3 regions of the Saccharothrix espanaensis DSM 44229 genome follow, and region 2 is predicted to be linked to each of the others. Evidence: riboswitches for the same ligand, from Rfam matches in the RefSeq annotation. Region 2 holds a riboswitch; each other region holds the start of a gene.
What was found. Region 2 has a riboswitch for glycine ahead of gcvT (glycine cleavage system aminomethyltransferase GcvT). Riboswitches for the same ligand answer to the same signal wherever they lie in the genome.
Positions count from the first base shown of each region.

Region 1: linked by a shared signal. The riboswitch ahead of gcvH (glycine cleavage system protein GcvH) and the one ahead of gcvT (glycine cleavage system aminomethyltransferase GcvT) in region 2 are both predicted to bind glycine.
Region 3: linked by a shared signal. The riboswitch ahead of gcvP (aminomethyl-transferring glycine dehydrogenase) and the one ahead of gcvT (glycine cleavage system aminomethyltransferase GcvT) in region 2 are both predicted to bind glycine.

Region 1 is NC_019673.1:8,311,211-8,313,466, reverse strand. It holds gene ald (alanine dehydrogenase) at 1-772, opposite strand, end outside; glycine riboswitch at 991-1,082, shown strand; gene gcvH (glycine cleavage system protein GcvH) at 1,199-1,579, shown strand; gene BN6_RS36330 (L-serine ammonia-lyase) at 1,585-2,256, shown strand, end outside.
Region 2 is NC_019673.1:7,525,931-7,528,186, reverse strand. It holds gene BN6_RS32735 (putative secreted protein) at 1-133, shown strand, start outside; gene BN6_RS32730 (DUF3817 domain-containing protein) at 154-456, shown strand; glycine riboswitch at 838-925, shown strand; glycine riboswitch at 926-1,020, shown strand; gene gcvT (glycine cleavage system aminomethyltransferase GcvT) at 1,126-2,226, shown strand; gene glyA (serine hydroxymethyltransferase) at 2,237-2,256, shown strand, end outside.
Region 3 is NC_019673.1:7,215,135-7,217,390, reverse strand. It holds gene BN6_RS31200 (MerR family transcriptional regulator) at 330-893, shown strand; glycine riboswitch at 957-1,047, shown strand; gene gcvP (aminomethyl-transferring glycine dehydrogenase) at 1,202-2,256, shown strand, end outside.

The sequences.
Region 1 (2,256 bases), 790 kb from region 2:
TCTGCGACACCAGCTCGTTGGAGACCAGCTTCGGGGCCTTCGCGCCCGGCACCAGCACCGCGCCGATGACCAGGTCGGCCTCGCGCACGGCCTGCTCGACCGAGTAGCGGTTGGACGTGACGGTGCGCAGCCGGCCCTGGTACAGGGCGTCGATGTGGCGCAGCCGGTCGACGTTGGTGTCCAGGATCTCGACGTCCGCGCCCAGGCCCACGGCGATGGTGGCCGCGTTCAGGCCCGCCACGCCGCCGCCGATCACCACGACCCGCGCCGGGTGCACGCCGGGCACGCCGCCGGGCAGCACGCCCCGGCCGCCGGACGGCTTCATCAGCGAGAACGCGCCGACCTGGGGCGCGAGCCGGCCCGCGACCTCGGACATCGGGGCCAGCAGCGGCAGCGCGCCGTTGGCGGTCTGCACGGTCTCGTACGCGATCGCGGTGGTGCCCGAGTCCAGCAGCGCCTGCGTCAGCGGCTGGTCGGCCGCCAGGTGCAGGTAGGTGAACAGGGTCTGGCCCTTGCGCAGCAGCGGGTACTCCTGCGCGATCGGCTCCTTCACCTTGAGCACCAGGTCGCCCTCGGCCCACACCTCGCCGGCGGTGGCCACGACCTTGGCGCCGGCGGCCAGGTACTCCTCGTCGGTGATGGCCGAGCCGAGACCCGCGCCGGCCTCCACGAACACGTCGTGGCCGCGCAGCGTCAGCTCGTGGGCACCTGCCGGGGTCAGTGCGACGCGGTACTCGTGGTTCTTGATCTCGCGGGGAACTGAAATCCGCACGGAGGGCTCCTTCGGGCCGTTGTTAGTGCCAAAGCTCCGGTACGGCCATCCGGCTGTCATCGTGCCGTTGGCACGAACGCGCACCCGCCGCGTTGTGCCGGCCGGACAACGGCGAAGGGCTCCTGAACTCTCTGGACGCGCGTTGACACCCGTGTCACCGACGACTTAGCGTGCTCGCGTCCGACCAACTGAACATCGGCCGCGGTGCCGCAGGCACCGGAACCCGAGCGGGAGAGCCTCCAGCGCGTCTGGAGCGCCGAAGGAGCAAGTACCCCGCACACTCTCAGGCAACGAGAACCGCTCGGGCGAGGCGACTCTGGAAAGCGTGCTCACGCGCGCACCCACGGTGCAAGCCGCAGCGCTGCGGCGAAGCTCTCAGGTCCCAGGACAGAGGGGGGAACTGGCCGCGTGGACCGAGGAGCTGACGTGACTTTTCCGGACAACCTGCTGTACACGCCCGAACACGAGTGGGTCGACTGGGCTCCGGGTACCCAGGACCCCGTGGCGATCGGGATCACCTCTTACGCGGCGGAGTCCCTGGGCGACATCGTGTTCGTCCAGCTACCCACCGTGGGCGAACGCGTGAAGTCCGGCGACGTGTGCGGCGAGCTGGAGTCGACCAAGTCGGTGAGCGACCTGTACGCGCCGGTCAGCGGCGAGGTCGTGGAGGTCAACGCGGCGGCGGCCGACGACCCGTCGCTGATCAACAACGACCCGTACGGCGAGGGCTGGCTGTTCAAGGTCGCCGTCGAGGACGCGACGGGCCTGCTGACGGCCGCGAAGTACGCGGAACTGACCGGGGACTGAGCGCCGTGGCGATCAGCGTCTTCGACCTGTTCTCCGTCGGCATCGGGCCGTCGAGCTCGCACACCGTCGGCCCGATGCGCGCCGCGACGATGTTCGCGGCGCGCCTCGGCCACCGGACGACCTCGGTGGACCGCGTGCACGTCCAGCTGTTCGGTTCGCTGGGCGCGACCGGCCACGGGCACGGCAGCCCCAAGGCCGTGCTGCTGGGCCTGGAGGGGCACAAGCCGGAGGACGTCGACCCGGCCGCGGCCGACGTGCGGGTGCAGGAGATCCGGGCCACCAGGCGGTTGCTGCTCGGCGGGGTGCGCGAGATCCCGTTCACCGAGGACACCGACCTGATCATGCACCGCCGCAAGTCCCTCCCGTTGCACCCCAACGGGATGAGCTTCACCGCCTACGCCGGCGGCGAGGTGCTCGACGAGGCGGTGTACTACTCGGTCGGCGGCGGTTTCGTGGTGGACGAGACGGCCAGCGGGACCGACCGGATCAAACCCGACGCGACCCCGCTGGAGCACCCGTTCCTCAGCGGCGACGAGCTGCTGGCGCGGACCCGGGAGACCGGGCTGTCGATCAGCGAGGTGATGCTCGCCAACGAGACGGCGTGGCGCTCCGAGGAGGACGTGCGGCACGGCCTGCTGCACATCTGGGGCGTGATGCAGGAGTGCGTGGAACGCGGC
Region 2 (2,256 bases):
GCCGGTGGCACCGGCCGCGCGGCCGGTGGTTACCGTGGAACCCGTCAGAACACCCGCGCACCACGACGAGGACGACGAGCTGGCGGCCTACAACCGCTACCTCCGGGAGCTCAACGCGCGGGACCAGCGGTGAGCGAAGGCGGTCGGTAGGCGATGAGCGGTGCGTTGAGCCGGTTCCGGTTCATGGCTTACGTGGTCGGTGTCGGCCTGCTCCTGCTCGTGGTCGCGATGTTCGTCAAGTACATCGGCGACAACGCCGGGATGATGGCCGTCGTCGGGCCGGTCCACGGCTTCCTGTACGCGATCTACCTGGTCTTCACGGTCGACCTGGCGCTCAAGGCGCGCTGGTCGCTCAAGGGCTCCGCGCTGGTGCTGCTCGCGGGCACCATCCCGTTCGTGTCGTTCTACGCCGAGCGCAAGGTGGTCGAGAGCGTCAAGGCGGAACGTGCCCTGTGACCGCTCGCCCCACGCCCGCGCCTGAGGTCGCCGTGGGCGCGCGGGGCGCGGGCGAGGCGCTTCCCGCCGTGCGACGCGAACCCGAGCCTCCTGCGCGCGTCGTAGGCCCCTGGCACGCTGCTCTGGCATCCGTCGCCGCGCGGCCTGCGATCCGCGAGTCGCCGCTCTCGTGGGCCGCTGTGGGTGCGTCGTCCGTGGTCAGCGCGGCCACCGATGCGCGGCCTGCGCTCGTCGGATCTCCCGGCGTGTGGCCCGCAGGGGTGCGGTCGCCCGTCGGTCCTGATCGTCGGCGGTCTGGTGGCGGGTTCTGTGACCGGGTCCTGGTTGACCGTGCCTACCAGGCACAACTAGCGTCTGGCGGTACCAACTGAACACGGCCGTCGATGTCGAGCGGGAGAGTCCCCGGAAGGGGCGCCGAAGGAGCAACTCCTCCCCGGAATCTCTCAGGCACAGCTACCGCCCGACGCAGGCAACTCTGGAAAGCAGGCGCAGCGCGCCTCGCCCACGGTGCAAGCCGCGCCCAGCGCGCGGTGAAGCTCTCAGGCTCATGACAGAGGGGGAGGCTCACTCGACGAGGAGTCTCCGATGGACCGTGTCATCCTTCACCAACGGCGGCCGACCGACCAGGTCGGTGCCATCGCCGTGCCCGCCACCAGGGAGGACCACCCCGTGGAAACCCGCCGGACGCCGCTGCACGCCGAGCACGAGGCGCTGGGCGCCCAGTTCACCGACTTCGCGGGCTGGAAGATGCCGCTGCGCTACGACAGCGAGCTCGCCGAGCACCACGCCGTGCGCACGTCGGCGGGCCTGTTCGACCTGACGCACATGGGCGAGATCGTGCTGTCCGGCCCGGAGGCCGGCCGCGCCCTGGACCACGCGCTGGTCGGCAACGCGTCCGCGATCGCGGTCGGCCGCGCCCGCTACACCATGATCACCCAGCCGGACGGCGGCGTGATCGACGACCTGATCGTCTACCGCACCGGCGAGCAGGAGTACCTGGTCGTCGCGAACGCGTCGAACGCCGCCGTGGTGTTCGACGCGCTCGTGGAGCGCGCGGACGGCTTCGACACCTCCGTGGTCGACAAGTCGGTCGACTACGCCCTGCTGGCGGTGCAGGGTCCGGCGTCCACGGCGATCGTCGCGGGCCTGACCACGACCGACCTGGCGACGGTCAAGTACTACGCCTCCTACCCGACCGAGGTCGCCGGCCGCCCCGCGCTGCTGGCCCGCACCGGCTACACCGGCGAGGACGGCTTCGAGCTGTTCCTGGACCCCTCGGACGCGCCGGCCGTGTGGCAGGCGCTGCTGGAGGCGGGCCGCGAGCACGACCTCAAGCCCGCCGGCCTCGGCTGCCGCGACACGCTGCGCCTGGAGGCCGGGATGCCGCTCTACGGCAACGAGCTGTCCGCCGAGCGCACCCCGTACCACGCCAACCTGGGCCGCGTGGTCAAGCTGGACAAGCCGGAGGGCTTCGTCGGGCGCGACGCGCTGGCCGCCGTCGCCGAGAAGGGCGTGGAGGCGAAGCTGGTGGGTCTCAAGACCGCCTCGCGGCGCGCGCCCCGGCACGGCTACCCGGTGCTCGACGCGTCCGGCGCGGTGATCGGCGAGGTCACCAGCGGCGCGCTGTCGCCGACCCTGGGCTACTCGGTGGCGATGGCGTACGTGACGCCGGAGAACGCCGAGCCCGGCACCGAGCTGGCCGTCGACATCCGGGGCAGGCAGGAGCCCGTGGAAGTCGTCGCGCTGCCGTTCTACAAGCGAAACTCGTAAGGGAGACACCATGTCCGAGCACTTCAACAC
Region 3 (2,256 bases), 310 kb from region 2:
CGGCCGCGAGTCGGGTCGGCCCCTCGTGGGTGTGTGCGGTGAGTTGTGGATCAACCCCGCGTGCCACCCCCCGGTGTCACACCTCCGGATTACCCAACGTCAGCGGTGATCGGCTAAACGATCACTAAACGTCACCCGAATGGCTTACGACAGGCGACTCTCTCAACCTCAACTTGAGGTTGAGCTGCGACACGCTCAGCGCGTCGCGTTGACCTGCCCCCTAGCCGGTCTTACCGTCGAACTCAGGTGAATTGCCACGGTGTGATTCGGCACCGCGGCGGCTTCACGTTGGTCGCCGGCTGTCGTGGCCGGACCGAGGGGAGGCAGGCGTGGTCGAGGAAGCCATCCGGGCCGGATTCGGCGAACAGGGTGAGCTGTTCCCGGACTCCTCGCTCCCGGATGAACTCGTGGGCTACCGCGGCCCGGCCGCGTGCCAGATCGCGGGCATCACCTACCGGCAGCTCGACTACTGGGCCCGCACCGGACTGGTCAACCCGACCATAAGGAGTGCCCAGGGCTCGGGCAGCCAGCGGCTGTACTCGTTCAAGGACATCCTGGTGCTCAAGGTGGTCAAGCGGCTGCTGGACACCGGGGTTTCGTTGCAGAACATCCGGGTCGCGGTCGACCACCTGCGCCGCCGCGGCGTGCAGGACCTGGCGCGGATCACGCTGTTCAGCGACGGCACGACGGTCTACGAGTGCACCTCGCCGGAAGAGGTCGTGGACCTGCTCCAAGGCGGCCAGGGCGTGTTCGGGATCGCGGTCAGCGGGGCGATGCGGGAGATCAGCGGCACGATCCACGAGTTCCCCGCCGAGCGGGCGGACGGGCTGGAGATCGAGCAGGCCCCGAACGACGAGCTGTCCCGCCGCCGGCGGACCCGGGCGACCGGCTGAGATCCACGTCGCGTCCGTTACGGGCTCCGGCCCTGGTCCGGGTACCATTCGCGGGTAGTCGCTTTATCCCGCGCGGGAGAGTCCGAGCACGTCTCGGCGCCGAAGGAGCAAATCCTCCCCGGAACCTCTCAGGCGCAAGGACCGCGCGGGTGAGACGCCTCTGGAAAGCGGGTCGGTTCGCCGACCCCGCCGACGGTGCAAGCCCGGCCCGCTGACGGGCCGGGTGAAGCTCTCAGGCGCCCGGACGGGCAGAAGACAGAGGGGGAGGGCAACGGCAGAAGTGTGCCCGTAGCCCCGGAGGCGCAGCTATGACGCAGGACCGCATCCCCCTCGCCGCTCTCGAGCACGGCACCCCCTTCGCCGACCGGCACGTCGGCCCGCGGCCGGCCGAGCTGGCCCGCATGCTCGACGTGATCGGCGTCGGCTCGCTGGAGGAACTCGCGCAGCGCGCGGTGCCCGAGTCGATCCGGGAGCGCGAGCTGGTGCTGGACCTGCCCGCGCCCGCCACCGAGACCGAGGCACTGGCCGAACTGCGCGCCCTGGCCGCCCGCAACCGGCCGCTCAAGCAGATGATCGGCCTGGGCTACTACGGCACCACCACCCCGCCGGTGATCCGCCGCAACGTGCTGGAGAGCCCGGCCTGGTACACCGCCTACACGCCCTACCAGCCGGAGATCTCGCAGGGCCGGCTGGAGGCGCTGCTGAACTTCCAGACCGTCGTGGCCGACCTGACCGGCCTGGCGCTGGCCAACTCCTCGATGCTGGACGAGTCCACCGCCGCCGCCGAGGCGATGACCCTGGTCCGCCGCGCCGGCAAGAGCAAGTCCGCCAAGTTCGTGGTGGACGAGGACACGCTGCCGCAGACGCTGGCCGTCATCGAGACCCGGGCCGAGCCGCTGGGCATCGAGATCGTCACCGCCGACCTGTCGCAGGGCCTGGAGGGCCTGGGCCTGGGCGGCGACTACTTCGGCGTGCTGCTGTCCTACCCCGGCGCGTCCGGCGTCGTGCGCGACCAGGAGGCGCTGATCGCCGAGATCCACGCGGCCGGCGCGCAGGCCGTGGTGGCCGCCGACCTGCTCGCGCTGACCCTGCTGCGCCCGCCCGGCGAGATCGGCGCGGACGTCGTGGTCGGCACCACCCAGCGCTTCGGCGTGCCGATGGGCTTCGGCGGCCCGCACGCCGGGTTCATGGCCGTCCGCGCCGGCCTGGAGCGCCAGCTCCCCGGCCGGCTGGTCGGCGTGTCGGTCGACGCCGACGGCAACCGCGCCTACCGGCTCGCGCTGCAGACCCGTGAGCAGCACATCCGCCGCGAGAAGGCGACCAGCAACATCTGCACCGCGCAGGTGCTGCTCGCCGTGATCGC